DNA from 2 places in the Lysobacter koreensis genome. Region 2 is predicted to be linked to the other one. Evidence: riboswitches for the same ligand, from Rfam matches in the RefSeq annotation. Region 2 holds a riboswitch; the other holds the start of a gene.

Region 1 (15,189 bases), on a different contig from region 2:
CCGTGCAGGCTTTCGGTGTAGTCGACTTCCGCGCCCATCAGGTATTGCAGGCTGAGCGGGTCGACCAGCAGGGTGACGCCGTCGGTGGCGATCGCCAGATCGTCCTCGCCCTGCTGCTCGTCGAACTCGAAACCGTACTGGAAGCCCGAGCAGCCGCCACCCTGGATGTACACGCGCAGTTTCAGCGCGGCGTTGCCCTCTTCGGCGATCAGTTCGCGGACCTTGGCCGCGGCGGCCGACGAGAACTGCAGCGGGCGCTCGAGCGACTGGTAACCGGGCGCGGCGGTGTCGGTGGTGGTCGATTCCATGCGTACAAGCATGGGGCGCGCGGCGGCCGCATTCAACCGCCAAGCTGATGCTTGGCGTGGATCCAGTTGGTGACGCTTGGATCAGATCCTGCTCGGCGCCCTATGAACTCGGCAAAGCCATCAAAGCAAGCTCGGATCCACAGAACGGCTTGGCTGAACGACCCCGCGCGCTGGCAACCGGCCTGTGTCGTCCGCCTCACTTCACCGCGGCGCTGGCGCCCTGCTCGCCGGTGGCGTCGGCCCAGGTGAACGAATGCTCGACCACTGCGCCCGAGCGCGGCTGCAGCCGCACCGTGACGCGCACCGGGGTCACCCCGGCCGGCACGAACACGTCGCCCTCGACCTGCTGGAAGTACTTGAACGAGTACGGAACGCCGGGCGCGTTGGGTTGCTGGCGCAGGTCGGCCCAGGCCAGCTTCTGCAGCTGGCCGCCGCGCGTGCCTTCGATCGCGATGCTGACCTGCCCGGCGCTGACCGCACCGCGGTTGAGGTTCTGGGTGAGGGTGGTGGTGAAGTGCCACGCGGCCGCGCCCTGCGGCTGCCCGGCCGAAGCGGGGGTGGCCTGGCGCAGCATCTTCAGCGCATGCACGGCCAGTCCGCGGCGTTGCCCGGTGGCCCCGACCAGGCGCTCGTAGAACGCCACGTCGGCGCGCAGGCCGGCGAGTTCCTCGTCGCGCTCGGCCAGTGCGCCCTGCAGGTCGCGGTTGGCGTCGCGGCTGATCTGGTCGGAGCGCGTCAGCGTGCTCACGCGCTGCTGCAGCTCCTCGATCTGCCCCGCCTGGCTGCGGCCCTGACGCTCGCTGCCGGCCAGTTGCGCGCGCACGTTGTCCGAGCCCGGCGCGAACAGGCTCCACAGCCCCCAGCCGCCGAAGCCCAACGCCAGCACGAACACCGCCGCAGCCACCAGGCGCCAGCTTTGTTTCGGGGGCGCGTTCGGGTCCGTCGGTGCGGCGGGGGATGCTTCGGGTGGCGTGGTCATGCGCGTCGCTCGGATCCGGACGCGGACAGCCTACAACGACGCGGCCTCGTTCATCAGGTCGGGAAACGCCAGCACCTGCGCGCTGGCTTCGACATGCACCAGCCGGCCGGTCAGCACCGAGCCGGCGGCCATCTCGACCACTTTGTAGTGGGCGTTGCCGAGCACGCGCGCGTTGGCGGCCAGTTCCAGCCGCTCGCTGGCGTACACGTCGCCGTTGAGCGTGCCGTTGAGCACCACCACCGGCGCGCGGATCTCGCCCTCGATGCAACCCTCACTGGCCAGCGTGAGTACCGCGCGCTGGTCGTCGTCGGCGATCACCTTGCCGATGATCCGGCCCTCGACGTACAGGCCGCCGCTGAAATGGAAGTCGCCGCGGATGACGACCTGCGGGCCGATCAGGGTGTCGACCGCGCCGGCGGGCGGGATGCGTTTGTGCTTGAACATCGCTCAGGTGTCTCGCAGTCGTGAGGCAAGGGATCGGGTCGCCGCGGGCGCGGGACGAGTCTGCGCGGCATGCGCGTCGTGGTGCGTGCCGCCGGCGTGTTCCCACGCCACCGTCTGCTCGACCGCGGCATCCTGGCCGCGCAGCGACACGCGCACGCGCTGCGGGGTGAAACCCGGCGGCAGCATCACGCTGCCGTCGAGCTGCTGGAAGTAGCGGAACGAGTAGTCCTGGGCGGGCGCCGCCGCCCGCTGGTGCAGCTCGTCCCAGTGGATCGTCGCGAGCTTGCCCGCGCGCACGCCTTCCACCGCGAACCGCAGCTTGCCCAGGCTGACGCCGCCGCGGGTGAGGCTCTGCGTCAGCACGACCTGGTAGCGCCAGCTGCCGCCGGCTTCGGCGAGGAAGCGCGCCGAATGCACGTTGAGCCCGCGCGGCTGGGCGGTGGCGCCGCCGAGCCGCTCGTAGAACGCGGTCTTGCCGCGCAGGGTCGCGATCTCGCGTTCGCGCTGGGCCAGCTCGCGCTGGATCTGCCGGTTCGCCGAGCGGCTGATCTGGTCCGAGCGCGCCAGCGTCGCCTGGCGTTGGCGCAGCTCGCCGATCTCGCGCTGGTAGCGGCGCAACTGCTCGCTGGTGGTGCCCAGCTGCGCGCTGACCTCGTCCAGCCGCGGCGCCGCGCGCCAGCCCGCCCAGCTCCAGGCACCGAACAGCGACAGCGCCCAGACCACCAGGAACGCCGCCCACGCCAGCGGCCGCCGGCTGCGCCGTCGCTCAACAACCATGAAACGCGGCGGCGGCTTGGCCATGCGCGGCACTCCCCGTGGGTCCCCTATACTCGGCGCGGAGCATAACGAGGTTGCCCGATGACAGATGCGCACCTGTTCGCAGTTGGCGTAGTCCTGGCCTGGCTGGCCGGCATCCGCGTCTACCTGACGGTGTTCGGCGTGGGCATCGCCGGCGCGTTCGGCTGGCTCGACCTGCCCTCGGCGCTGGAGGTCACCCAGTCGCCGTGGGTGATCGGCGTCTCCGGGGTGCTCGCCGCCGCCGAGTTCTTCACCGACAAGATCCCGGGCATCGACTCGGCCTCCGACCTGCTGCACACCTTGCTGCGCGTCCCGGCCGGCGCGTTCCTCGCCGCGGCCACGTTGTCCGGCGATGGCGAACTGGGCGCGGGCGCGCTGGCCACCGGCGCCGGCGTGGCCTTGACCAGCCACGTGCTCAAGAGCGGCACCCGCGCCCTGCTCAACACCTCACCCGAACCGGTCAGCAACTGGACCGCCTCGGTCACCGAGGACGTGGCCGTGGTCGGCGGCCTCGCCCTGGCGTTCGCGCACCCGTGGATCGCGTTGTCGTGCGTGGTGCTGGTCAGCGTGCTGCTCGCCACCGGCGTGTGGTGGATCTGGCGCCGGCTGTTCCGGCGCGCGCCGCGGGTTCCGGGCTAACGCACACCGCCCACAAATGACAACGCCACCGCGAACGGTGGCGCCGGCACTCCCCGGAGGTATCGCGGCTCAGCTTTCGATCTTGGTCGCCAGGTAGTTCTGCTCGCCCAGGCGTTCGATCAACGCCAGCTGCGTCTCGATCCAGTCGATGTGCTCTTCCTCGGACTCGAGAATGTCGGCGAACAACTGGCGGCTGGTGTAGTCCCCGACGCCGTCGCAGTACGCGATCGCCTCGCGCAGCAGCGGCAGCGCCTCGAGCTCGAGCGCGAGGTCGCAGTTGAGCACTTCGCGCGGGCCTTCGCCGATGCGCAGCTTGCCCAGCGCCTGGAAGTTCGGCAGCCCGTCGAGGAACAGGATGCGCTCCGACAGCTTGTCGGCATGCTTCATCTCGTCGATCGACTCGTGGTACTCGTGGTCGGCGAGTTCCTTCAGGCCCCAGTTCTTCAGCATCTTGGCGTGCAGGAAGTACTGGTTGATCGCGATCAGCTCGTTGTAGAGCGCCTTGTTGAGAAACTCGATGACCTTGGCGTCGCCTTTCATCGCCGTGCTCCGTGCCTGCAGTGGCGGCACTCTAGCCGTTCCGCGCGCGCGCTGGCGGAACGCGAATCGAGTGCATTCGCGCGTACCAGACCAGGGAAGCCAGGAACCGAACTTGCCGCCGGGAATCGCGCCTGGCCCCAAGCTGTCGGATGCTCAGGCAGGTAAGAACGTCAAGCTGCGTGCTGCAGCACCGGCAACGGCAACTCGCGCAGGGCGCGCGTCTCGTCCAGCAGTGCAGCGGCCTGATCCAGGCAGCTGCCGCAGTTGGCGCCAGCGCCGGTGCGCATGGTCAGCTCCGGCACGCTCCGGCAACCGGCTTGCGCGGCGTCGCGGATGTCGCGTTCGGTGACTCCGTTGCAGATGCAGACGTACATGGGCGTGGCGCGGGAGCGCGGGCGAGCAGCCCGATCGGCTGCACAGGCATTTCGCCACGAATGCGAATGATTGTCAATTAGGAACCTGGGTCGCGGCCCGTGCCGCCGCGCGCGGGCGGTGCCGGTGGCCGTGCGCGGGGCCGTTGCCAATTGCGAACGCCGGCCCCCATCCGGGGATCGGGCCCGGGCATCGGCACCGCCTGCGCCCCGGCGACGGTGCGCGCAAACGGCGCCAGGTGCCGCAGGGCGCTGCCGTAGACCCCGCGCTTGAACACCACCACGTGCTCGAGCGGGTACCAAAAATCGACCCAGCGCCAATGGTCGAACTCCGGCTTGTCGGTAAGGTCCAGCCGCAGGTCGGACTCCTGGCCGGTCAGCCGCAGCAGGAACCACACCTGCTTCTGGCCAATGCACACCAGCCGGTCGTTGCGGCGCACCGCGCGCGCCGGCAGCCGGTAACGCAGCCAGCCGGGGGTCGCGCCGAGGACTTCGACGTGTTCGGGCAGCAGCCCGGTTTCCTCGCGAAGTTCGCGGTACATCGCCTCGAGCGGCGTCTCGTCGGTGTTCATCCCGCCTTGCGGGAACTGCCACCCATCGCGATGCACGCGGCGCGCCCAGAACAGGCGTCCGTCTGGATGCATCAACACGATGCCGACGTTGGGTCGGTAACCGTCCGGATCGATCACGATGCGGACTCCAAAATGCGCTGTCTCCGACTCTGCCACGGCATCCGCCAGCGGACAAGCAAGAGGCCGGGTGATTGACGGCGCCAACCAAGGCAGGAATAATTCGCGGTTCTCCGCGTGGCTATGTAGCTCAGCCGGTTAGAGCACAGCACTCATAATGCTGGGGTCGGTGGTTCGAGTCCACCCATAGCCACCACACGCATCGCGCACTGAAACGCCCGCCTGCACGCTCAGGCCTGGCGCCCGCCCCGACCGATTCGCGTGGTCGGGCTACGCACTCCCGAGAACTCCCCATCGGCGTCCCGCGCATGGATATCTTCAAGGTCTTCACCATCGAGGCCGCGCACCGGTTGCCGAACGTGCCCGAAGGGCACAAGTGCGCGCGCCTGCACGGGCATTCGTTCCGGGTCGAGATCCACCTGCGCGGCGAACTGGGCACGCGCAGCGGCTGGGTGATGGACTTCGGCGACGTCAAGCAGGCGTTCCAGCCGCTTTACGACCGCCTCGACCACCACTACCTCAACGACATCGAGGGGCTGGACAATCCCACGAGCGAGCGGCTGGCGCTGTGGATCTGGGAGCGCCTGAAGCCGGCGCTGCCGATGCTCAGCGAAGTGGTGATCCACGAGACCTGCACGTCCGGCTGCCGCTACCGCGGCTGAACCGATCCACCTCCAGGCCGCAACCACCGCAAGCCCTTGTTCCAGAACAAATTATGAACGCCAACCCCAGTTCATAATTTTATTGTTGCGTCGCAACAAATCGGGCATTATGCTGCGACGCACAATCCGGCAACCCCGCACGGATTGACCGCAGGAGCCCGCCATGTACCAGCAGTTCAACGAACAGTTTGCCGCCGCCACGCGCCAGTTCGCGGACACGGCAGCCCAGATCAACCGCATCGCGCTGCAGAACGCCCAGGCCGTGTTCGGCCTGCAGGTCGCCGCGATCAACGAGCGCGCCAACGCGACGTTCGCGTTCCTCGGCGAAGCGGCCGAAGTGCGTGACCTCGACGGCATGAAGAACCTGATGCCGAAGGGCGTGCAGGTTGCGCGCGAGAACCTCGAGCGCGCGGTCAGCACCGGCCAGGACGTGCTCGGCCACAGCATCAAGGCCAACGAGGCGATCGGCGAGATTGCCAAGTCGCAGGGCGAGTCGTTCGTGCAGAAGGCGCAGGCCAACGTCGAGACCGTCGCCGAGCAGGCCGAGTCGGCGTTCCGCGCCAACGCCGCCAAGGCGACCGCGCCGAAGGGCAGCGTCAAGTAAAGCCTCTCTCTCCAGTACCCACTGGGCACGGAACCCGGCAGCGCAGGCTGCCGGGTTTTTTGTTGCCTGACGCTTCGCGTCGGAGGTCATGTCCGATGCGGCCTGCCGGTGCCGCTGCCGGCGTGCGTTGGCCTTGATCGCTCATCGCCAAGGCAGGCCAGTGGCTTGCAACGCGCGAGCGGTACGAAGGGGCGACCAGAAGAGCAAGAGCCACGTCCCGGGATCCCCGCCTGCACGCGGATGACGAGCAATGGCAACGGCAGCAAAGCCGTAGCAAGACGACCAACAAAAAGGCCGCCTCAAGGCGGCCTTTTTGTGTCGCGGAACCTACCGGCTCAATGCGCGGGCGCGGTCTCCAGCCGGGCCTGCGCCGCGGCGGCTTTCTGATGGTCGCGGCCGATCAGCAGGTACATCACCGGCACCACGAACAGGGTGAACACCGTGCCGATCGACATACCGCCGACAATCACCCAGCCGATCTGGTTGCGCGCCTCGGCGCCGGCGCCGCTGGCGATCGCCAGCGGCAGCGAACCCAGCACCATCGCACCGGTGGTCATCAAAATCGGGCGCAGGCGCAGCGCGGCGGCTTCGACCACCGCGTCGAACTTGGTCTTGCCCTGCTCCTGCAGCTGGTTCGAGAACTCCACGATCAGGATGCCGTGCTTGGCGATCAAACCCACCAATGTCACCAGCCCGATCTGCGAGTAGATGTTCCAGCTGCCGCCGGTGAGCTTGAGCGCCAGGAACGCGCCGAACGCGGCCAGCGGCACCGCCAGCAGGATCACCAGGGGGTCGACCCAGCTTTCGAACTGCGCGGCCAGCACCAGGAAGATAAACACCACCGCCAGGCCGAAGATCATCGCGAAGTCGCTGGCCGACTCGCGGAACTCGCGGCTCTGTCCCGACAGGTCGTACTGCGCCTCGGGCGCGACTTCGTCGAGCGCGGTCTCCATCCACGCCAGCGCCTCGCCCATCGAGTAGCCCGGCGCGAGGCCGGCGCTGACCGTGGCCGAACGCAGCTTGTTGAAGTGGTTGAGCTCCTTGGCCGCGACGGTTTCCTGCACGTCGACCAGATTCGACAGCTGCACCATCTGCCCGTCGCCGCCCTTGACGAAGATGTTGGACAGGTCACCCGGGGTGCGGCGGTCGGCGTCCTCGACCTGCACGATCACGTCGTACTGCTCCGATCCCCGCTTGAAGCGGGTCACGTTGCGCCCGCCGAGCAGCGTCTCCAGCGTGCGGCCGACACTGGCGACGTCGCTGCCGACCGCGACGACCTTGTCGCGGTTGAGTTCGAGCTTGAGCTGCGGCTTGTCGAGCTTGAGGTCGCTGTCGGGGTTGGTGAGTTTCGGGTTCTCGCCCATCTTCGCCATCAGCTTCTGCACGGTGGCGCCCAGCTCCTCCCAGGTGCCGGTGCTCTGCACCACGAAGTTGACCGGCTGGCCGAAGCCGTCCTGGCCCAGCGGCGGCGGCAACGTCGGGAACGCCATGATCCCGGGGATGCCCATGAACTGCGGGAACAGCTGGCCCTGCACGTCGGCGGTGGAGACCTCGCGCTGCTCCCAGTCCTTGAGCATCACGAAGCCGATCGTCGTGGTGACGTTCGGGAACCCCACGATCTGGAAGTACTGCTGCACCTGGGGGATCTTCGCAAACGCGCTTTCCATCTGCCGTGCGTACTTGTCGGTGTAGTCGACCGTGGCGCCTTCCGGGGCCATGCCGAAGCCGATGATGAAGCCCTGGTCTTCCTGCGGCGCCAGCTCGTTGGGCAGCAGCTTGAACAGGGTCAACGCGCCGCCGAACACCAGCGCCGCCACGATCACCACCACCCAGCGCGCGTTCAAGCCGGCCGTCAGCACTCGGCGGTAACTGCGGTCGATCCAGCCCAGCACCTTCTCGCCGGCGACGTAGAAGCGGCCGTGCTTGGTCTCGTGGCGCAGCAGCTTGGACGACATCATCGGCGACAGCGTCAGCGCGGTGAAACCGGAGACGATCACCGCGCCGGCCAGGGTCAACGCGAACTCGACGAACAGCTTGCCGGTGCGGCCGGTGGAGAACGCCAGCGGCACGTAGACCGCGGCCAGCGTCAGCGTCATCGCGATGATCGCAAAGCCAATCTCCTTGCTGCCCTGCAGCGCCGCCTGGAACGGCGGCATGCCTTCCTCGATGTGCCGGTAGATGTTCTCCAGCATCACGATCGCGTCGTCGACCACCAGGCCGATCGCCAGCACCATCGCCAGCAAGGTGAGGGTGTTGATGGTGAAGCCGAACGCGTACATCAGCGCGAACGCACCGACCAGCGACAGCGGGATGGTCACCAGCGGGATCAGCGTCGCGCGCCAGCTGCGCAGGAACAGGAAGATCACCAGGATCACCAGCACCACCGCCTCGGCGACGGTCTTGTAAACCTCCTCGATCGACTTTTCGATGAAGATCGTGGTGTCGAACGCGACCTCGATCTTCATGCCCTCGGGCAACGTGCGCTGGATCTGCGGCAGCATCTCCTTGATCGCCGTGGAGATGTCGAGCGGGTTGGCCACCGCCTGCTTGACCACCGCCAGCGGCACCGCGTTCTGACCGTTGTAGCGCGCGCGGAAGCGTTCCTCCTGCGCGCCCAGCTCGATCCGGGCGACGTCCTTGAGGCGCACCAGGTAGCCGTCGACGTCGCCGAGGATCACCTCGCCGAACTGCTCGGGCGTCTTCAGGTCGGTTTCGGACAGCACGGTGAACTCGCGCTGCTCGCTTTCGACGCGGCCGGCGGGGATCTCGACGTTCTGCGCGCGCAGCGCGGCCTCGACGTCGGCCGGGGTCAGGCCGAAGCCGGCCAGGCGCTGCGGCTGCAGCCACACGCGCATCGCATAAGTGCTGGAGTACACGATCGCCTGGGCGACGCCGGGGATCTGCTGGATGCGGTCCTTGACCAGGGTCTCGGCGTAATCGGCGATCTCGACCTGCGAATGACGGGTCGAGGAAAACGCGAGGTAGATGATCGGCTGCGCGTCGGCTTCCTGCTTCTGGATGATCGGCTCGTCGACTTCCTCCGGCAGCACCTGCCGTGCCTGCGCGACGCGGTCGCGGACGTCGGACGCGGCGCCATCGGCGTCGCGGTCGAGGCGGAAGCGCACGGTCACCTGGCTGGACTGCTCGCGGCTGACCGACTGCATGTACTCGATGCCTTCGACCCCCGACAGCGCGTCCTCGATCGGCTGGGTGACCTGCGATTCGATCACCTGCGCGGACGCGCCGGGGTAGTTGGTGCTGACGTTGATCACCGGCGTGTCGACGTTGGGGATCTGCCGGACCGCGAGGCGGTCGTAGGCGATGATGCCGACCAGCAGCACGACCAGGTTGATCACGGTCGCGAAGACCGGGCGGCGGATGGAGATGTCGGACAGGACCATGGGGGGCCTCGTTTTTGACTTTTTCTTCTCCCCTCGCGTTTCGAAGGCCTGGGGAGAAGGTGCCCCGGCCTTGATAACAGCTGGGGCGGATGAGGGTTCGGGACGAGTTCGGAGCTAAACGCTCGCGCCGAACCCTCACCCCAACCCCTCTCCCGGCGGGAGAGGGGCTCAATTGCGACTACTTCGCCGTTTCGGCCTGTTTCTCGGTGGCGGGCGCCGCCTTCGGCGCGGCATTGGGGGACGCGCCGGCTGCCGGCGGCTGGGTGCCGGCAGCCGGAGCGGCCGCCCCCGGCGGCGGCAGCGACATCACGCCGACGCCCTCGTGCATCATCGGCTTGGCCTGCCCGGCGGTGATCACCACGTCGCCGGCCTTGAGGCCTTCGACCACCTGCACCAGGCCCGGCACCCGGGCACCGGTCTTGATCACGGTCTTCTTGGCCTTGCCGTCGACCACGGTGTAGACGAAGCGGGTGTCGCCGTCCTGCATCAGCGCCTGCTCGGGCACCAGCAGCGCGTCGGCGCTGTCGGTGCCGGTGTCGAGCTGCAGCTTGGCGAACTGGCCCGGGCGCAAACGGCCGTCGGGGTTCGGGATCTGCGCGCGGACCTTGGCGCTGCGGCTGTTGGCATCGACCACCGGGTCGATCGCGACGATCTGGCCGCCGAAGGTGTCGGCCGGGAACGCGTCGACCGTGAGCGTGAGCTTCTGGCCGTTGCGCAGCTGCGCCAGCGCGCTTTCCGGGATGCTGAAGTCGACCTCGATCGGGTCCAGCCGCACCATCGTGACCAGGTCCTGGCCGGCGTTGACGAACTCGCCGACGCTGACCTCGCGCAAGCCAATCTGGCCCGAGAACGGCGCGCGCAGCGTCATCTTCGACAGCGCGGTGCGGGCTGAGGCGACGCGCGCCTGGTCGACCCCGAGCGCGGCCCGGGTGCGGTCGTAATCGGCACGCGCGATCAGCTTCTCACCGACCAGCTGGCCGGCGCGCGCGGCGGCGGCGCGGCTGTTGGCGAGGTTGGCCGAGGCCTCGTTGAGGCTGGCCTGGGCGAGGCTGCCGTCGAGCGTGAACAACGCCTGCCCGGCGGCGACGCGGCCGCCTTCGGTGAAGTGGATGCGCTGGATGCGGCCGGCGATCTCCGGGCGCACCACCACCGACTCGTCGGCGCGCAGGCTGCCGACGGTCTGCAGGCCGGCGGTGAGGGCCTGCGGCTTGAGGGTCACGGTCTCGACCGGCAGTTGCATCTCGCCGCCGGGCGGCCCGCCTGCACCGGCGCCTGCGGCGGCGTCGTCCTTGCCGCAACCGGCCAGGCCGATCAGGCCGGCGACCAGCAATCCAGAAAACAGCATCGTGCGGCGCATGGGAGCCTCGTCGTCCATTTCTTGTACTGATCAGTTTAGCCTTGCAGGGAGTCGGCTGTCCCCCTGCCAGAAGTCCCAACCGGCGCGTGGGCTCACGCCTGCAGGCGAATCGCCGGATCCGGCACAGCCAGATGCAGGGCCAGCGCCCGCGGGTCGGGCGCGGCGGCAAACGGCAGGCGACCCCAACACGGGGCCGGCAGCCTGCGTTGTAGCAACGCGAAATTGGCGTCGGCGCGGTCCATGGCCGGATCGATGTCGCTCGCGATCCAGCCCACCAGCTCCGCGCCGTCCGCCGCGATCGCGCGTGCGGTCAGGCGCGCGTGGTTGAGACAGCCCAGGCGCAGGCCGACCACGAGCACTACCGGCAGCCGCAGCGCGCGCACCAGGTCGACCTGGTCGAGCGTGGCCGACAGCGGCGCGGCCCAACCGCCGACGCCCTCGACCACCACGGCGTCGGCTTGCATGGCCAGACGTGCGTAGGCCTGCACGATCGGCGCCAGCGCCAGCTCGATGCCGGCCTCGGCGGCGGCCAACTCCGGCGCCAGCGGCAACGGGAATGGGAACGGGTTGATGTCGGCGTACGCCGGCCGGTCGTGGTCGGCTAGCGGATCGCTCGCCGCCTGCAGCAGCAGCGCGTCGTCGTTGCGCCAGCCGTCGATGGTGTGGACGCAGCCGCTGGCGACCGGCTTCATCCCGACCGCGCGCAGACCGCGCCCGCGCAACGCGTGCAGCAGCGCGGCACTGGCGACGGATTTGCCGACGCCGGTGTCGGTGCCGGTGACGTAGACGCTGCGCGGGTTCATCGGCATAGCGTACTGCGCGGCCGCGTCGCGCCGTGCGCGGCGCTACACTTCGGGCATGTTCTCCGCCCACACCCTTACCGGCAGCAAGCCGGAGCAGTACGCCCAACTCCTCGCCCAGGCACGCGCGCTGCTGGCCGGCGAGCGCGACCCGATCGCCAATGCCGCCAACCTGTCGGCGCTGATCTACCACGGCGTGCCGGGGTTGAACTGGGCCGGCTTCTACTTGTTCGATGGCATCGAGCTGGTGGTCGGTCCGTTCCAGGGCCTGCCGGCATGCGTGCGCATCCCGCTGGACAAGGGCGTGTGCGGCGCAGCTGCGTCGACCCGGCAGACCCAGCGCATCGCCGACGTGCATGCGTTCCCCGGCCACATCGCCTGCGATTCGGCCTCGCAATCGGAAGTGGTGGTGCCGCTGGTGCGGCCTGATGGTGCGCTGTTTGGCGTTCTGGATATTGACAGCCCGCAGTTGGACCGCTTCGACGCGGACGACCAGCAAGGTCTGGAAGCCATCGCCCAGGCCTACTTGGAGTCGCTCGCATGACCGCTGAAAAATTGCGCAACATCGGCCCCAAGTCCGCCGCCTGGTTGCGCCAGGTAGGGTTGCGCTCTCACGATGACATCGCCGCGATCGGCACGGTCGAGGCGTTCATGCGCGTCAAGCGGGCCGGCTTCAAGCCGACTTTGAACCTGCTGTACGCGATCGAGGGCGCGCTCGGCGACTGCCACTGGCAGGAGATTCCCGACCAGCGCCGCCACGAACTGGTCAGCGCCGCCGAAGCCGCAATCGCACTGCTGCCGCCGCCGCGCTACCGGCCGCCGGCCGGCCCGGTGACCACCACCGTGCTCACCGCCGACACCGTGGCGATGCGCGCCGGCCCCGACGACTCCGACGGCTGATCTCCCTGCGCGGCAGACGCCGGCGCCATCGCTGGCGTAGACTGCGCGCGCTTTGAGGTGACCCCGCGGCGCAAGCCAAGGGGCTGAAACGGGAAGCCGGTGACGTCCACGACCACGTGCGACCAGCCCGGCACTGCCCCCGCAACGGTAAGCGAGTCAAACCGCGACATCCGCCACTGTGGCTCCTGCGCAAGCAGCCCATGGGAAGGCGTCGCGGCTGGAGTGCAGGTCCCCAGCCGGATCCCTGCGCCCCGCTCGCGAGTCCGGAGACCGGCCTCGATGCACGACTGGTTGCGATGCGGTGGGCATTGCGCAGCGACACGGGCCGCCTGCGCGCGCCCGTCTTCGCGGCGCCTGCCTTCTCCACGCGGCTTTCCTGCACTGATGCGCGCCCGCGCTGGAGAATCCCCGATGTCGTTTCGCCTGCTGTCACCCAGCCCGTTTTCGCTGAGCACGTTGTCCCTGGCCGTGGCCTTCGCCATCGGCCTGCCCGCCCTCGCCCACGCGCAAGTCGGACGCTCGTCGCCCGATCCGGCCACCGAGCTGGACGACGTGGTCGTCACCGCCACGCGCACTCCGACTAGTGCCAACGCCGCGCTTGCGCCGGTCGAGGTGATCGACCAGGACGCGATCGCACGCAGCCAGGCGCGCTCGCTGCCCGAGCTGCTGCGCGGCCGCGCCGGCATCTCGCTGTCTAATCAGGGCGGCAGCGGCAAGCTGACCACGGCGTTCCTGCGCGGCAGCGAATCCGACCACGTGCTGGTGCTGGTCGACGGCGTGCGCATCGGCTCGGCAACCTCCGGGCTGGCCGCGTTCCAGGACCTGCCGCTGGCGCTGATCGAACGCATCGAAATCGTGCGCGGCCCGCGCTCGAGCCTGTACGGCAGCGAGGCGATCGGCGGCGTGATCCAGCTGTTCACCCGTCGCGGCGCCGGCAGCGACCGCGACCGCAGCGCGCCACGCGCCAGCGCCACGGTCGGCAGCCACGGCTTCGCCGAAGGCAGCGTCGGTTTCGGCGGCCGACTCGGGCGCGGCTGGTTCGGCGCCGACGCGTCCTACCTCAACGACGAGGGCATCGATGCCTGCCGTGGCATCGGTTTCCCGGTGTTCGCCGGCTGCTTCACCACCGAACCCGACCGCGACGCCTACCGCAGCCGCTCGCTGTCGCTGCGCGGCGGCTTCGATGCCAGCGAGGCGTGGAAGTTCGACGCCCACGCGCTGCGCGCCGAGGGCCGCAACGAGTACGACGGCGACTTCGGCAACCTGTCCAAGACCGTGCAGCAGGTGCTCGGCGGCAAGGCGAGCTGGCGCCCGTCGCAGCGGCTGCAGCTGCAGGCCAGCGTCGGCCGCAACACCGACGCGTCGGACAACTTTCTGCGCAAGTTCGACAGCTTCAGCGGCCGCTTCGTCGAAGCCGACCTGGGCCACTTCGACACCGACCGCGACAGCGCCACGCTGCAGGGCGACTTCGGCCTGGGCGAGGGCCAGTTGCTGAGCGTGGGCCTGGACTGGCTGCGCGACCGCGTCGACAGCAGCACCGCCTACGATGAAACGCAGCGCGACAACCACGCCGTGTTCGCGCAGTACCAGGCCACGTTCGGCGCGCAGTCGCTCGAGGCCAGCGCGCGCCACGACGACAACGAGCAGTTCGGCACCCACACCACCGGCAGCGCCGCGTGGGGCATCGCGTTCGCGCAGGGCTGGCGCGCCACGATTGGCTACGGCACCGCGTTCAAGGCGCCGACCTTCAACGAGCTGTATTTCCCCGCGTTCGGCGGCTTCCCGACCAGCAACCCGAACCTCGTGCCCGAGGAATCGAAGAGCTGGGAAGCCGGCGTCGCGTACCGCGGCGACCGCGCCAGCTGGCGCCTGGACGGCTTCAGCACCCGCGTCGACGACCTGATCTCGCTGGACGCGATGTTCGTGCCGCAGAACCTCGACAGCGCCCGCCTGCGCGGCGCCGAACTCGGCGTCGACACCGCCTTCGCTGACTGGACCGTCGCTGCCAGCGCCAGCGTCCTCGACACCGAGAACCGCGGCGGCGGCGCCAATGCCGGCAACCGCCTGCCGCGTCGCGCGCGGCACAGCGCGCGCATCGAGCTGGACCGCGCTTTCGGGGATTTCCGCCTCGGCTTCACCGGGATCGGCTCGGGTGCGCGCTTCGACGACGCCGCCAACACCCGCCGCCTGGGCGGCTACGCGACCCTCGACGTGCGCGCCGAGTATGCGTTCACGCCGGCGTGGACGCTGCAGGCACGCGCCGCCAACGTCTTCGATCGCCAGTACGAGACGGCCGCGTTCTACCACCAGCCCGGCCGCGAGTTCTTCCTGACCCTGCGCTACGCGCCGGTGGATTGATCGCCTCACCCGCAGCAACAAAAAAGCCCGGCAGTCGCCGGGCTTTTTTGTTGCTGCCTGCATCTTCTCACGCTAGCCATTCCAGATGCGCCAACCGATGAATACCAGCGTCGCGATAAGCGCTTCCAGCACCAACCCGAACGCAACGAAGCCGATCCAGTACTTCGCCGGCTGCCTCGCGCGATGAGTCGACCCGCCCTCGGTGCGGATCACGCCGCTACGCCACCAAGCCAGCGGCAATGACACCGCGGCCAGCAGCAATGACAGCCAGAGCAGTAGCACCAAGGGCTGGCGGGCCAGCCCCAAAACGCCGGCAGCATGCAGCCAGGTCAACCCGAA
Region 2 (15,189 bases):
CAGCACGGTGGCGGCCAGCCCGATCAGGGCGCCGCCGAGCAGCGCGGAGACAGGGGTGAAGGCGGTCGGCATGCGCGGGCTCTGCGGTGCGGTCGGGCGTAAGCCGGGCTAGCGGCCGGCGCCGTTGGGCGCTGGCGGGATCGCGCCGGCGCGCAGGTTCGCGCGCAGCGCGGGCGTCATCAACGCCGGCGGCGCGAGGGTGGCGTCGCGGGCGCTGCGCATGGCGACGAACTCGGCTTCGCTGACGCCTTCGCGCAGGTGGATGTTGCCGCGCTTCTGCTCGCCGATCGTGGTCGCGCAGCGCGGCTCGCGCGCGTGTTCGCCGTCCTTGATGCCGTAGTCGTGGCAGACGAATACCCGGGTCGCGTCGGGCAGGCCGTACAGGCGCTGGATCGAACGGTACAGCTGGCCGGCGTCGCCGCCGGGAAAGTCGCAGCGCGCGCTGCCGGCGTCGGGCAGGAACAGCGAATCGCCGGTGAACAGCGCGTCGCCAATCAAATACGCGAGGCTGTCGCGGGTGTGGCCGGGCACCGCGATCACGCGCGCGGGCACGGTGCCGATGCGGAACACGTCGTCGTCGTGAAACAGGTGGTCGAACTGGCTGCCGTCGGTCGGCATCCCGTCGAGGCCGAGCGTCGGCGCGAGCGTGCGCTGCACCGCGCGGATGCCGTGGCCGATCGCGACGCGTGCCTGCGGCAGCTGCGTCTTCAGCCACTGCGCGGACGAGAGGTGGTCGGCGTGGGCGTGGGTTTCCAGCAGCCACTGCACGTCGAGGTGGCGCTCGCGCACTTCATCGAGCAGCGCCTGCGCCGACCCCGTGCTGGCGCGCCCCGTGGCCGCGTCGAAGTCGAGCACCGGGTCGATGATCGCCGCCTGCGCGGTGCCGGTGTCGCTGACGATGTAGCTCCAAGTGCCGGTGCCGGCATGGTGGAACGGCTGTACGTGCAGGGACATGGCGCAATGGTCCGGGTGGGTGGCAGGTGGATGGAGGCGCGTGCCGGTCAGCGCCCGAGCGTCTCGTTGAGCAGTGCCGCGAGCCGGTACGCGCCCTGGCGCACCCGTTGCTCGGCCAGCGGCCGCATTGCATCGAGGTAGGCGCGGTCGAGCTTGTGGCCGGGCGGGTACAGCCCGCGCGCGTCGACCAGGCGGCAGGACTCGCCGGCCCAGGCGACTGGCGCGCTGAGCGGGGTGGTCAGCGGCGGCCACGGCTGCGCGTCGAGGCGGTCGGCATACGGCTGCAGCGCCGCACCGTTGGTACCGAAGCCGGCCGAGCCGAGGATGTAGAAGTCCCACACCGAGTGCAGGTTGGTGCCCATCACGCCGTCGACGTAGTGCTTGCGCGCGTAAGGCTCGGGCTGCAGGTCGGTGCGCAGGCTGACCTGGAAGTCGTTGCCGCCCTTGTCGGGCTGGTGGTTGGCGTGCATCGGCTGGTGCACGTCGCCGACGAAATGGACCAGGAACTTCAGCGCGTCGCGGCGCGCGGCCAGCGGCTGGCTACGGTCGGCAAGGACCCGGCGCTGGGTCTCGATCGCGCCGATGACGCAGGCGCCGTCGGGGCAGTCGCGCGCCGGCTCGAACTGGCAGCTGCCCTGGGTGCCGACGTAGTGCCAGCGCGAGGTCGCCTTGAAGCGCGGCGGGTCGTTGTCGCGCAGGTGGTCGGCCCACATCGCGACCCCGGCCAGGGTCGGGGCCGGCTCGCCGGCGAGCAGGGCGGCGACCTGGGCCTGGGCGGCGGGGTGGAGGTGGCGCTGGGCGAGCTCGCCGACCAGGCGGTGGCCCAGGGCGCTCCAGGCGAAGGCGGGCGCGGCCGGCAGCAGCAGGGCCGGGAGGAGCAGGACGGCGGTCAGCAGGAGGCGGCGCATGGTCTGGGACTCTCGCGGGTGCTCGGGGAGGGGATGCGGGCTAAAATAGCGGTCTTTCCCGTCTTCCGCTTGCCCAGGAGTCCCCGCAACATGGCGATCAAGGTTGGTATCAATGGTTTCGGCCGCATCGGGCGCAACGTGCTGCGCTCGGCCGTGCAGAACTTCGGCAACGACATCGAGATCGTCGCCATCAACGACCTGCTGGAGCCGGAATACCTGGCCTACATGCTGCAGTACGACTCGGTGCACGGCCGCTTCGACGGCGAGGTCAAGGTCGACGGCAGCAACATCATCGTCAACGGCAAGAAGATCCGCCTGACCCAGGAACGCGACCCGGCCAACCTGAAGTGGGACGAGGTCGGTGCCGAAGTCGTGATCGAGTCGACCGGCCTGTTCCTCGACAAGGCCACCGCGCAGAAGCACCTCGATGCGGGCGCGAAGAAGGTGATCCTGTCGGCGCCGTCGAAGGACGACACGCCGATGTTCGTCTATGGCGTCAACGACAAGACCTACAAGGGCGAGGCGATCATCTCCAACGCGTCGTGCACCACCAACTGCCTGGCGCCGCTGGCCAAGGTGCTCAACGACAAGTGGGGCATCAAGCGCGGCCTGATGACCACCGTGCACGCCGCCACCGCCACCCAGAAGACCGTCGACGGCCCGAGCAACAAGGACTGGCGCGGCGGCCGCGGCATCCTCGAGAACATCATTCCCTCCAGCACCGGCGCGGCCAAGGCCGTCGGTGTGGTGATCCCGGAGCTCAACAAGAAGCTGACCGGCATGAGCTTCCGCGTGCCGACCTCGGACGTGTCGGTGGTCGACCTGACCGTCGAGCTGGTCAAGGACGCGACCTACGCCGAGATCTGCGCCGAGATGAAGGCGCAGTCCGAAGGTCCGCTCAAGGGCATCCTGGGCTACACCGAGGACAAGGTGGTCGCCACCGATTTCCGCGGCGACACCCGCACCTCGATCTTCGACGCTGACGCCGGCATCGCCCTCGACGGTACCTTCGTCAAGCTGGTCAGCTGGTACGACAACGAGTGGGGCTACTCGAACAAGTGCCTGGAAATGGTCAAGGTGGTCGCGGCGAACTAGGGGGCGCCCCGACCGGCGGACGAGCGCGGTCGTGCGCGCCTTGATGGCGCTTGCCCGCCGGCCGGTGGGGCAGTAGCTTCGATCCATGCGAAGCGCTGGACCCATGGCATGACCGAATCCGCGATGAGGCCGGCGTCGCTACGTCGCCAGTTCGCGAAGGTGATGTTGCTCGGCGTCCTGGTGCCGGCGCTGCTGCTGATTGCAGGCCTGGTGTGGCTAAACCTGGCCAAGGAGCGCGCAGGCGCGGAAATGCGCACCGCCTCGGTAGCGGTATCGACCGCCCGCGAGGTTGACGACTTCATCGCGGTGCACCGGGCCGCCGTCAACGTCCTCGCCCAGCGCCGCAGCGCCGAAGGCAGCGCCCGCGACCCGGCACGCTGGTCGGCCGATCTTGCCCGCGTGCGCACCAACTATCCCGGATTCGTGACCATGCTGGTCACCGACGCACGGGGCGTCGTCCGCGCCAGCGATCCGCCGCTCGCCATGCCCCTGGCGACCGTGCGCAGCGTCGCCGACCGGGCCTACTTCCGGGAGCCGAAACGAACCGGTCGCGCGTACGTGTCCGATGCCTTCCGCGGTCGCTCGCAGGGTACTGATCCGCTGATCGCGATTTCCGCGCCGCTGCAGGATGCCGGCGGGTTCGCTGGCGTGGTGGAGGGATCGATCCGCACCGATACGATCGCCGCGCAACGGATCCAGGCCCTGCAGGGCCGCGGCTATGAGGTGCTGCTGCTCGATGGCACGGGCCACGTAATCCTGGCCAGTGACGGGGTGCCGCTGGAACCGCTCGCCTCGCTGGTCGGCACGGGTTTAGAACCGATGCTGGGTGCGCGGGATCTCGTGCCGCCTACTCGCCTCGGTCTGCTGCAGGGAGTATTGCGCCACGACGGTGATGCCTATGCCGCCAGGGCCGTGCTGGCGTCGGGATGGCAGCTGTTCGTGCTGGTGCCCAAGCGCCTGCTCGATGCGGAAGTACGGGGGAGGATACTGGCGCCGATGGTCCTGCTGCTGCTGTTCGTGCTCGGCGTGAGCGTTGCATCGTGGTTGCAGATGCATTCGCTGCAGGCAGGCATCGGCGGGCTGCTCCAGACGCTGCAGGGGTTCGCGCTCGGCGGGACATTGACCCGACACGATGCGCGTGGGATGCCGACGGAACTGCAGCCGATCGTGTCGGGGATCCACCAGCTCGGCGATCGGCTCAATAGCGCGTATGCGGATCTCAAGCAGGCGCTGGACAGGCAAAGCGAACTGGCCGCATCGCTGCGCACGGTTGTGGCCACGCGCGAACGCGAGATTGCCGAGCGGACCGAGGAACTGAGCGGCGCCGTCGCCGAACTCGACCGCATCAGCCGCACCGACGAACTCACCGGCTGCCTGAACTACCGTGGCTACCGGGAGACCGCGACCGGCCTGTGGGAACAATCCATGCGGCAGGGACAATCGCTGTCAGTGCTGGCGATGGACATCGATTTCTTCAAGTCCTACAACGACCGTTACGGCCACCCGGCGGGCGACAACGCCTTGCGCCGTTTCGCCGGTGCGGTCCGCAGTTCGCTCTACCGCGGCAGCGATACGCTGGTGCGGACCGGCGGCGAGGAGTTCGTCGTGTTCCTGCCCGATACCTCGCTGGAGCAGGCCACGGAGGTAGCGGACCGGATCCGGGCCAGCGTGGCGGGGGCGGCGATCGTCCACGAGGAGTCACCGGGCGGGATGCTCACCGTGAGCATTGGCGTCGCCACCCGCGAGGGCGGCGATGGCGATGATCTGGAGGCGATGCTGCGGCGAGCCGACCGGGCGCTGTACCAGGCCAAGCACTCCGGTCGCGATCGCGTGTCCACCGTGCGCAGTTAGCCCGATGCGGATGCATCGCCGACCCGGCACCAGCGTGGGCACAACCGGGGGTTGATCCGGGACATCCCAGTGCCGTGTATCCGACGCCGCAGCTTTCGTCGATCGCGATCGCTCAAAACGCCGCATCGAACGCGACCTCGCCCTGCACGCCGACTTGGTAGGCCGACACGCGCCGCTCGAAGAAGTTGGTGACCTCCTGCACGTCCTGCAGGTCCATGAAACCGAACGGGTTGCTTGAACCGAAGTGCTTGGGCATGCCCAGCTGCGCCATGCGCTGGTCGGCGACGTACTCCAGGTACTGGCGCATGTCCTTGATCGACAGCCCGACCACGCCGCCGGACAGCACGTCGTGGGCGAACAGCGTCTCGCAGTCGACCGCTTCCTCGAACATCGCCACCACCTGCGCCTTGAGCTCGTCGTCGAACAAGTCGGGCTCCTCCTCGCGCGCGGTGCGGATCACCTCGAACGCGAACGCCATGTGCCCGCTCTCGTCGCGGAACACCCAGTTGGTGCCCGAGGCCAGGCCGTTGAGCAGGCCACGCGAGCGCAGGTAGTAGACGTAGGCGAACGCGGCGAAGAAGAACAAGCCCTCAATGCAGCCGGCGAAGCAGACCAGGTTGAGCAGGAACTGGCGGCGCTGTTCGCGCGTCTCGATGCGCGTGAGGCCCTGCAACGAGTCGATCCACTTGAAGCAGAACTCGGCCTTGGCGCGGATCGAGGGGATGTTCTCGATCGCGTCGAAAGCCTTGGCGCGCGCGGCCGGGTCGGGCAGGTAGCTGTCCAGCAGGGTGAGGTAGAACTGCACGTGCAGCGCTTCCTCGTACAGCTGCCGCGACAGGTACATGCGCGCCTCGGGCGCGTTGATGTGCTGGTACAGGTTCAGCACCAGGTTGTTGGACACGATCGAATCGCCGGTGGCGAAGAACGCGACCAGGCGCTCGACAAGATGGCGTTCGGCCGTGCCGAACTTGTGCTTGAGGTCGTTGATGTCGAGCGAGAAATCGACCTCCTCGACGGTCCAGGTGTTGCGGATCGCATCCCGGTACATCTCGTAGAACTGCGGGTAGCGCATCGGCCGCAGGGTGAGGTCGAAGCCGGGGTCGAGGAGGTGGGCGGGCTGGGTCATATCAGGTTCCGAAGATGGCCGGAATTGCGGGGACTGAGGCTCCTGCTCCCTCCCTTGCGTAGCAGGGGAGGGCTGGGGAGGGGTGCTGTTGCTGTTGCTGTTGCGGTTGCTGGTCAAGACCAACGGCAACAGCCAAAGCACCCCCTCCCAACCTCCCCCTGCTTCGCAAGGGGAGGGGCTGGACGCGGCTACTGGCAGGCTTCGCAGCTCTCGGGGCTTTCCAGCGAGCAGGCGATGGCATCGCCAGTACTGACCGGTGCGGCGGTCGCGGCAGAGCCGACGGTGGTCTTGGCGATCTTCGTCGCCGGACGCGAGCGCAGGTAATAGGTCGTCTTCAACCCGCGTTTCCACGCGTACATGTACATCGACGACAGCTGGCCGATGTTCGGGCTCTCGATGAACAGGTTGAGCGACTGGCTCTGGTCGATGAACGCGCCGCGCTCGGCGGCCATGTCGATCAGCGAGCGCATCGGCACCTCCCAGACCGTGCGGTACACCTGGCGCAGCAACTCGGGGATCTCGGCGATGCCCTGGATCGAGCCTTCGGCGAGCTTGATGCGGTCGCGCAACTCCGGCGTCCACAGCCCGAGTTGCTTGAGCTCGTCGGCGAGGTAGCGGTTCACGACCAGGAAATCGCCCGACAGCGTCTCGCGCTTGAACAGGTTGCTGACCTGCGGCTCGATGCACTCGTAGCAGCCGGCGATCGAGGCGATGGTCGCGGTCGGTGCGATCGCGATCAGCAGCGAATTGCGCAGGCCGTGCTCGGCGATGCGCTGGCGCAGGCCGTCCCAGCGCTCGGCCTGCGCCGGCACCACACCCCAGGCCTCGAACTGCAGCTCGCCGTGCGCGGCGCGGGTGTCGCCGAAGCTCGGGTGCTTGCCGTGCTCGATCGCCAGTTCGTTGGAGGCCGACAGCGCATGGAAGTAGATGCTTTCTGCGATCTCGCGCGAGAGCCGGCGCGCGGCTTCCGAATCGAACGGCAGGCGCAGCTTGAAGAACACGTCCTGCAGGCCCATGGTCCCGAGTCCGACCGGGCGCCAGCGCAGGTTGGCGCGGCGCGCGGTCTCGATCGGGTAGAAGTTCAGATCGATCACGCGGTCGAGCTGGCGCACGGCCAGGCGCACGGTCTCGGCGAGCTTGTCGAAGTCGAAGCGACCCGCCTCGCCGTGCACCAGGCCTTCCGAAAACAGCTCGACGTGATGCGACAGGTTGATCGAGCCCAGGTTGCACACCGCCGTCTCGTCCTGCGAGGTGACCTCGAGGATCTCGGTGCACAGGTTCGACAGGTGGATGACGTTGTCGGCGCGCAGGGTCTGGTTCGACGCGCGGTTGCACTTGTCCTTGAAGTTCATCCAGCCGTTGCCGGTCTGCGCCAGGGTGCGCATCATCCGCCCGTACAGCTCGCGCGCCTTGACCTGCTTGTGGGCGAGGCCGGCGGCTTCGGCCGCGGCGTAGGCGCGCTCGAACGCCTCGCCGTACAGGTCGGTCAGCTGCGGCGCCCCCGCTTTCATCAGCGTGGCCGGGTCGAACAGCGACCACTCGGCATCCGCCTCGACCCGGCGCATGAACTCGTCCGGGATCCAGTTGGCGAGGTTGAGGTTGTGGGTGCGACGCGCCTCGTCGCCGGTGTTGTCGCGCAGTTCGAGGAACTCCTCGATGTCGGCGTGCCACGGCTCCAGGTAGACGCAGGCCGCGCCCTTGCGCTTGCCGCCCTGGTTGACCGCGGCGACCGAGGCGTCGAGCGTCTTCAGCCACGGCACGATGCCGTTGCTCAGGCCGTTGGTGCTGCGGATCAGCGAACCGCGCGAGCGGATGCGGGTGTAGCCCAGGCCGATGCCGCCGCTGAACTTGCTGAGCTTGGCCACGTCCATGTAGCGCTTGTAGATGCTCTCCAGCGAATCCTCGGGCGAGTCGAGCAGGAAGCAGCTCGACAACTGCTCGTGGGTGGTGCCGGCGTTGAACAGGGTCGGCGAGCTCGGCAGGTAGTCGAGCATGGCCATGCGCCGGTACAGCGCCAGCGCGTCGCCGATGTCCTCGCTCAGCGCGCAGGCGATGCGCAGGAAGAACTGCTGCGGGGTCTCGATCACGGTGCGCGCGGTCGGGTGGCGCAAGAGATAGCGGTCGTACAGCGTGCGCAGGCCGAAGTAATCGAAGCGGGTGTTGAGCGAGTCGTCGATCGCGTCGTTGAGCTTGCGCGCATTGGCCTGCACGAAGCCGAGCAGGCGGTCGTTGATCAGGCCCAGTTCGTGGCCGCGCACCACCGATTGCGAGAACGCGTGGATCTCGATGCCGGCGACTTCCTTTTCGATCACGTTGCCGAGCAGGCGCGCGGCGAGGCGACCGTACTCGGGCTCCTCGGCGGTCAGCAGTGCGGCGGTGCGGATCGACAGCTCGTCGAGCTCGCGCGTGCTCGCGCCGTCGTACAGGCCGGAAATGGTGCGCGTGGCGACGCGCATCGGGTCGACGGCGTGCAGGCCGTCGCAGGTGCGGGTCACCGCGCGGACGATCTTGTTGAGGTCGACCGGCTCGCGACGGCCGCTGCGCTTGGTCACGCTCATGGTCAGGTTGGCGGCGGGCGGGGTCAGCGCGAACCCGGGCGCGGGACGCGGCTGCGCGTGCGCTTCGGGAACGAACGAGGGGCTTTGGGCGGGCGTGTCGACCGCGAGGGCGTCGGAAGAAATGTTCATGGCAAGGCTCCAGTGCATGGCGCACGGCTCGCAACCCTTCCCCTCGAAGGGCTGCGCACGGGAGCGACGACGCACCGTCGGCAAGACCGCATGCGCGGCGCCGACGGCACGGCCACGCCCCCGCGGGCGCGGAATCTGGAGGGTGGAATGCGGGTGTCGCTGAGCCGGAGACTGCGGCGGACCCGCCGGCACGCCGACGCGGAGCGACACCGACCGTCTTCCCCCGAAGATTCCCTGGCCGGTCACCGCGCGGTGTGCATCGCGCGGCTGTCGGCAGGTCTTCGGACTCGGGACGTGACAGCCACGTTCGTGGTGTCGCCTACCGGGGGTCGCTTCCCGGGCGCGAGGCGCGCCCAGTGCAATGACCACCTTCGTTTCCCATACCGCTGCGGGGCAGTGCCGGCCTTGGACGCGGCATTCTGGTGAATGCATGTCCGCACCGAGCTTCCCTTTTCAGCCGACCGCAAAGCCGGCACCGACGGCCACAACATAGCGCGTATTTTTCTTTCGTCAACGCTAAATGTTGGGTTTTGCTCGGAGGCCCATCGCCACCGCGATTTGCCGCGAAGCGGCGCGGACGGGACAATGCGCGGCCATGGCGCGGCGGCCCCAGATGGCTCCCCTTGCCCGTCATTCCTGCGAAAGCAGGAATCCAGCGACTTCGACGCAATCGCGAACGTCACTGGATCCCCGATTTCGATTGAATAAGTCCACTCGGACGCGGGGATGACGACGCTCTGAAACGCCTGCGCCGCATTCCAAACACTTCCACTCAAGGCCACCCCATGACCATCGTCCGCATGACCGACCTCGATCTCGCCGGCAAGCGCGTGCTGATCCGCGAAGACCTCAACGTGCCCATCGAGGCCGGCCGCATCACCTCCGAGCAGCGCATCACCGCGGCGCTGCCGACGATGCAGCTGGCGCTGGCGAAGGGCGCGGCGGTGATGGTGACTTCGCACCTGGGCCGGCCGAAGGAAGGCGTGTGGAGCCAGGCCGATTCGCTGGCACCGGTCGCCGCGCGCTTGTCGGAACTGCTCGGCATCGAGGTGCCGCTGGTCAAGGATTGGGTCAAGGGCGTCGAGGTGCTGCCGGGCCAGCTGCTGCTGCTCGAGAACTGCCGCATGAACGTCGGCGAGGGCAAGGACGATGAAACCCTGTCGAAGCAGTACGCCTCGCTGTGCGACGTGTTCGTCATGGACGCGTTCGGCACCGCGCATCGCGCCCAGGCCTCCACCCATGGCGTGATCCGCCACGCAAAGGTCGCCGCCGGCGGTCCGCTGCTGATGGCCGAACTCGACGCGCTGGGCAAGGCGCTCGACGCCCCGGCACGGCCGCTGCTGGCGATCGTCGCCGGCTCCAAGGTCTCGACCAAGCTCGAGCTGCTGTCGTCGCTGGTGTCCAAGGTCGACCAGCTGATCGTCGGCGGCGGCATCGCCAACACCTTCATCGCCGCGATGGGGCATTCGGTGGGCAAGTCGCTGGTCGAGATGGACCTGGTCGACACCGCGAAGCAGATCATGCGCGATGCCCAGGCGCGCGGCGCCGACATTCCGGTGCCGACCGACGTGGTGGTCGCGCCAACCTTCGCCGCCGACGCCCCGGCCACGGTCAAGGCCGTCGATGCGGTCGGCGCCGATGACATGATCCTCGACATCGGCCCGGATACCGCCGCGCGCTACGCCGGGCTGATCAAGGCCGCCGGCACCGTGGTCTGGAACGGCCCGGTCGGCGTGTTCGAATTCGACGCGTTCGGCGGCGGCACCGAAACCCTGGCGCGCGCGATCGCGGCGTCGAAGGCGTTCTCGATCGCCGGCGGCGGCGATACCCTCGCTGCGGTCGACAAGTACGGCATCGCCGGGGACGTCAGCTACATCTCCACCGGCGGCGGTGCGTTCCTCGAATTCCTGGAAGGCAAGGAACTGCCGGCGGTCAGCGCGCTCAAGCAACGGGCCGGCTGAGTGATGCGGCCCGCGCGCGCCACGCTGTTCTTCGACCTCGACGGCACCCTGATCGATTCGGCGATCGGCATCACCCGCTGCGTCGCGCATGCGTTGACCCAGATGGCACACCCGGTGCCGCCGCAGGACGAGCTGCGGCGCTGGATCGGACCGTCGCTGCGCACCAGCTTTTCGCCGCTGCTGCGCGATCCGGTGCGGGTCGAGCAGGCCGTCGATCACTACCGCGACCGTTTCGAGACCCACGGCTGGGCCGAGCACGAGGTGTATCCCGGCATCGGCGACACCGTCGAGGCCCTGCATGCGGATGGTTACCGGCTCGCGGTCGTGACCGCTAAGAACGAGCCGCACGCGCGCAAGATCGTCGAACACTTGCCGTTCGGTCGGCGCTTCGACGACGTGATCGGCGCCACCGCCGATGGCCGCCTCAGCGACAAGCCCGAGCTGATCGCCGAGGCGCTGCAACGTCTCGGTTTGCAGGCGGACGAGTGCTGGATGATCGGTGACCGCCACATGGACATCGACGGCGCGCGCCACCACGGCATGCGCAACATCGGCGTGCTGTGGGGTTTCGGCGGCGAGGCCGAGTTGCGCGGTGCCGGGGCCGACCATCTGGCGGCCGCGCCCGCGGAACTGCCGGTGTTGCTGGCCGCCTAGCCGCCCTGGCGCGCGCGCCAGTCGCGCGCGAGCAGGCCATAGATCGCCGAATCCTGCAGCTCGCCAGCCACCAGCCAGCGCTCGCGCAGCAATCCTTCGCGCACGAAGCCAAAACGTTCGACCAGTGCGCACGAGGCGGCGTTGCGCGGGTCGACGTCGGCCTCGACGCGGCGCAGTCCCAGTCCGTCGAACGCGTGGGCCAGTGCCAGTTGCAGCGCCTCCCGCGCGAGCCCGCGGCCCCAGCGGTCGGAGCGCAACGAATAGCCGACCTCGGCGCGTCCCTGGGCGCGGTCGATCGAGAACAGGGTCACGCCGCCGACCAGGCGGTCGTCGCCGCGCTCGGCGATCGCCCAGCACAGCAACCGCCGGGGATCGCGGCCCGACATCGCGTTGGCGAGGCGGTCCTGCGCCTGCGCCAGCTCCGTCCACGCCGGAAAGCTCCAGTAGCGCATCACCTGCGGGTCCGAATGCACCGCATACAGGTCATGCAGGTCGTCTTCGCGGAAGCCGCGCAGGCGGATGCGCTCGCCGTCCAGCACCGGCAGGTCATCCAGCACGCTCGCGGTGTCTTGCGTCGAGGTGGGTGCAGCGTCGTCGCCTGCCATCGTCATGGGTGGGCAATCCTGGGTGCTCGGGAGCTGTGCTAGCGTTCATTGCACTCTAGGAAGTCTGCCATGCCGACACCGCTTCGCCGTACCAAGATCCTCGCCACCCTCGGCCCGGCCACCGATGTGCCGGGAGTGCTCGATGCGCTGCTGACCGCCGGGGTCGACGTGGTCCGCCTCAACTTCTCGCACGGCGATCCCGCCTCGCAGGTCGCGCGTGCCAACGCGGTGCGCGAGGCCGCGCTGCGCGTCGGTCGTGAGGTCGGCATCCTCGCCGACCTGCCGGGGCCGAAGATCCGCATCGAGCGCTTCGCCGAAGGCCGGGTCGAACTCAAGGCCGGCGATCGCTTCGACCTGGTCGCGCGCAGCGACGCGCCCTTGGGCACGACGCGCGAGGTCGGGGTCAGCTACCTCGGCCTGCCCGGCGACGTGCAGGCCGGCGACACCCTGCTGCTCGACGACGGCATGATGCAGCTGCGCGTGGATGCGGTCGAAGGCGAGCGCATCATCAGCACCGTGCTCAACGACGGCGCCTTGTCCGACCGCAAGGGGTTGAACAAGCAAGGCGGCGGGCTGTCGCTGGGCGCGCTCACCGAGCGCGACAAGGAACTGATCGTGGTCGCCGCGCAGATCGGCGTCGACTTCATCGCCGTGTCGTTCTGCCGCACCGCACAGGACATGCACGACGCCCGCGCGATCGCCCGCGCCGCCGGCAGCGATGCGGCGCTGGTGTCGAAGATCGAACGCGCCGAGGCGATCGAGAACCTGGTCGAGATCGTGGAAGCCAGCGACGTGGTGATGGTCGCGCGCGGCGACCTCGGCGTGGAGATCGGCGATGCCGAACTACCCGGCCTGCAGAAGAAGATCATCCGCGAATCGCTGGCGCAGAACCGGGTGGTGATTACCGCCACCCAGATGCTGCAGTCCATGGTCGAAAGCCCGATCCCGACCCGCGCGGAGGTGCTCGACGTGGCCAATGCGGTGATCGACGGCACCGACGCGGTGATGCTGTCGCAGGAGTCCGCGGCCGGCAAATACCCGGTCAAGGCGGTCGAGGCGATGTCGCGCATCTGCCTGGGCGCCGAACGCCAGTTCGAGATGGACACCGATTTCGAGAAGGCGCCGCGCAACCTGCAGCGCGCCGACCAGGCGATCGCGATGGCGGCGATGTTCCTATCCGAGCACATCGGCGTCGGCGCGATCGTGGCGATGACCGAGTCCGGCGGCACCGCGCGCTTCCTGTCGCGGTTCCGCTCGAGCGCGCCGATCTACGCGTTCTCGCGCCACGACGGCGCGCGCCGGCGCATGGCGCTGATCCGCGACGTGTTTCCGATCGACTTCGACAGCCGCGGCATGGCCTCGCGCGACGCCGCCCGCAACACCATCCGCCACCTGTTCGACGCCGGCCAACTGTCCGCCGGCGAGCGCGTGATCTTCACCAGCGGCGACACCATGGAACAGCACGGCGCGACCAACACGCTGCGGTTGTTGCAGGTGGGCGCAAACGGCTGCGCCGAGGGGCTGGGGGAGTTGTGAGGCGTAGGGCGGGTTTCAACCCGCCGCTTGGGTGGCTCGGCCAACGGCGGCGGGTTAAAACCCGCCCTACGGTTTCGTAAGCCACTGTTTCGCATGGCCTCGGTCGGTGGAGGCGGGCTATAATCGCCGGCTTCCCACCCGCACTCGCAGGACACCCATGAGCATCGAACAGCTTGCCGAAACCGCCCAGGCCATGGTCGCCGCGGGCAAGGGCATCATCGCGATCGACGAATCCAACGCCACCATCGCCAAGCGCTTTGCCGGTGTGGGCATCGAGAACAGCGAAGAAAACCGCCGCGCCTACCGTGAGTTGCTGCTGGGCACGCCGAAGCTGGGCGACTACATCTCCGGCGCGATCCTGTTCGACGAGACCATCCGCCAGTCGACCAAGGCCGGCGTGCCGTTCACCAAGCTGATGATAGACAACGGCATCATCCCGGGCATCAAGGTCGACAAGGGCCCGCAGCCGCTGGCCGGTTGCCCGGGCGAAGTGGTGACCGAGGGCCTCGACGGCCTGCGCGATCGCCTGGCCGAGTACTACAAGCTCGGTGCGCGCTTCGCCAAGTGGCGCGCGGTGATCAACATCGGCGACGACATCCCGTCGGGCACCTGCATCGAGGCCAACAGCCACGCGTTGGCGCGCTACGCCGCGCTGTGCCAGGAGCAGGGCCTGGTGCCGATGGTGGAGCCGGAAGTGATCATGGACGGCAGCCACGACATCGACACCTGCTTCGAGGTGACCGAGGTCGTGCTGCGCTCGCTGTTCGGTTCGCTGTACGAGCACAACGTGGTGCTCGAGGGCACGATCCTGAAGGCGTCGATGGTGCTGCCGGGCACCCACAGCGGCGAGAAGGCCAGCGTCGAGGAAGTCGCCGCGGCCACGCTGCAGGTGCTCAAGTCGACCGTGCCGGCGACGCTGCCGGGCATCGTGTTCCTGTCGGGCGGCCAGTCCGACGAGGACGCGACCGCGCACCTCAACGCGATGAACCTGGCCGGCCCGCACCCATGGCCGCTGTCGTTCTCGTACGGACGCGCGATGCAGTCCGCGGCGCTGAAGCTGTGGTCGCAGGACCTGGTCAACAACGTCGCCAAGGCGCAGCAGACCGTGTTTGCGCGCGCGCGCGACAACGGCCTGGCGGCGCTGGGGCAGTGGCAGTCGGCGGCGTAAGCCACCAAAGCCCTCTCCCGACGGGAGAAGCAGAAAGAACGCCGGCTCCGTGCCGGCGTTTTTTTTGGTCAGCCGGCCAGCTCTTGCCGGTAAAGCTCGGCCATCGCGGCATCGAAGCAGCAGAAGATCACCCGCTGCGGCAGCGCGTTCTCCGCTTGCCAGGCGCGCACTTCCTCGACCGCGAGCGGCACCGCCTGTTCGGGCGGATAGCCGTAAGCCCCGCAACTGATCGCCGGGAATGCGATCGACGCCAGTCGCTTGTCGGCCGCCAGCTGCAGGCTGGCGTGGTAGCAGCTGGCCAGCAGCTCGGCTTCGCCGCTGTCGCCGCCGCGCCAGACCGGGCCGACGGCGTGGATGACGTGCGGCGCATGCAGGCGGTGGCCACCGGTGAGGCGCGCCTCGCCGGTCGGGCAGCGCACCCCGGGCCGGATTTCCGGCAAGGCCCGGCATTCGGCGAGCAACTTGGCGCCGGCCCCGCGGTGGATCGCAGCGTCGACACCGCCACCGCCCAGCAGCGACTCGTTGGCGGCATTGACGAGGGCATCGACCGCGAGCGTGGTGATGCTCGCCTGCACGACCTCGATCCGCGACCGCTGCGGCGCGTCGTCCGATGCGATCGAACCGAACCGGGCGGGGGAAGGAGG

Evidence for each region. A riboswitch is a leader RNA that binds a small molecule or an ion and turns the genes downstream of it on or off. The one in region 2 is predicted to bind cobalamin.
Region 1: it holds a riboswitch for cobalamin, as region 2 does, so the genes downstream of both, btuB (TonB-dependent vitamin B12 receptor) here and ACFQZQ_RS08030 (ribonucleoside-diphosphate reductase subunit alpha) in region 2, are expected to answer to the same signal.

The regions. Positions count from the first base shown of each region.
Region 1 covers NZ_JBHTIH010000007.1:78,054-93,242, forward strand. Annotated here, with positions in the region: gene erpA (iron-sulfur cluster insertion protein ErpA) at 1-308, opposite strand, end outside; gene ACFQZQ_RS12400 (DUF6776 family protein) at 505-1,287, opposite strand; gene ACFQZQ_RS12405 (bactofilin family protein) at 1,318-1,731, opposite strand; gene ACFQZQ_RS12410 (DUF6776 family protein) at 1,735-2,532, opposite strand; gene ACFQZQ_RS12415 (DUF4126 domain-containing protein) at 2,590-3,168, shown strand; gene bfr (bacterioferritin) at 3,238-3,708, opposite strand; gene ACFQZQ_RS12425 ((2Fe-2S)-binding protein) at 3,879-4,082, opposite strand; gene ACFQZQ_RS12430 (RNA pyrophosphohydrolase) at 4,160-4,768, opposite strand; tRNA gene ACFQZQ_RS12435 (tRNA-Met) at 4,888-4,964, shown strand; gene queD (6-carboxytetrahydropterin synthase QueD) at 5,077-5,430, shown strand; gene ACFQZQ_RS12445 (phasin family protein) at 5,594-6,034, shown strand; gene ACFQZQ_RS12450 (efflux RND transporter permease subunit) at 6,370-9,435, opposite strand; gene ACFQZQ_RS12455 (efflux RND transporter periplasmic adaptor subunit) at 9,614-10,792, opposite strand; gene bioD (dethiobiotin synthase) at 10,885-11,595, opposite strand; gene ACFQZQ_RS12465 (GAF domain-containing protein) at 11,651-12,136, shown strand; gene ACFQZQ_RS12470 (TfoX/Sxy family protein) at 12,133-12,492, shown strand; cobalamin riboswitch at 12,531-12,785, shown strand; gene btuB (TonB-dependent vitamin B12 receptor) at 12,904-14,850, shown strand; gene ACFQZQ_RS12480 (hypothetical protein) at 14,923-15,189, opposite strand, start outside.
Region 2 covers NZ_JBHTIH010000003.1:579,158-594,346, forward strand. Annotated here, with positions in the region: gene ACFQZQ_RS08000 (YeeE/YedE family protein) at 1-72, opposite strand, end outside; gene ACFQZQ_RS08005 (MBL fold metallo-hydrolase) at 109-954, opposite strand; gene ACFQZQ_RS08010 (S1/P1 nuclease) at 1,002-1,862, opposite strand; gene gap (type I glyceraldehyde-3-phosphate dehydrogenase) at 1,953-2,957, shown strand; gene ACFQZQ_RS08020 (diguanylate cyclase) at 3,066-4,808, shown strand; gene ACFQZQ_RS08025 (ribonucleotide-diphosphate reductase subunit beta) at 4,921-5,934, opposite strand; gene ACFQZQ_RS08030 (ribonucleoside-diphosphate reductase subunit alpha) at 6,123-8,492, opposite strand; cobalamin riboswitch at 8,877-9,116, opposite strand; gene ACFQZQ_RS08035 (phosphoglycerate kinase) at 9,407-10,582, shown strand; gene ACFQZQ_RS08040 (HAD-IA family hydrolase) at 10,586-11,236, shown strand; gene ACFQZQ_RS08045 (GNAT family N-acetyltransferase) at 11,233-11,847, opposite strand; gene pyk (pyruvate kinase) at 11,911-13,377, shown strand; gene ACFQZQ_RS08055 (class I fructose-bisphosphate aldolase) at 13,535-14,545, shown strand; gene ACFQZQ_RS08060 (O-acetyl-ADP-ribose deacetylase) at 14,614-15,162, opposite strand.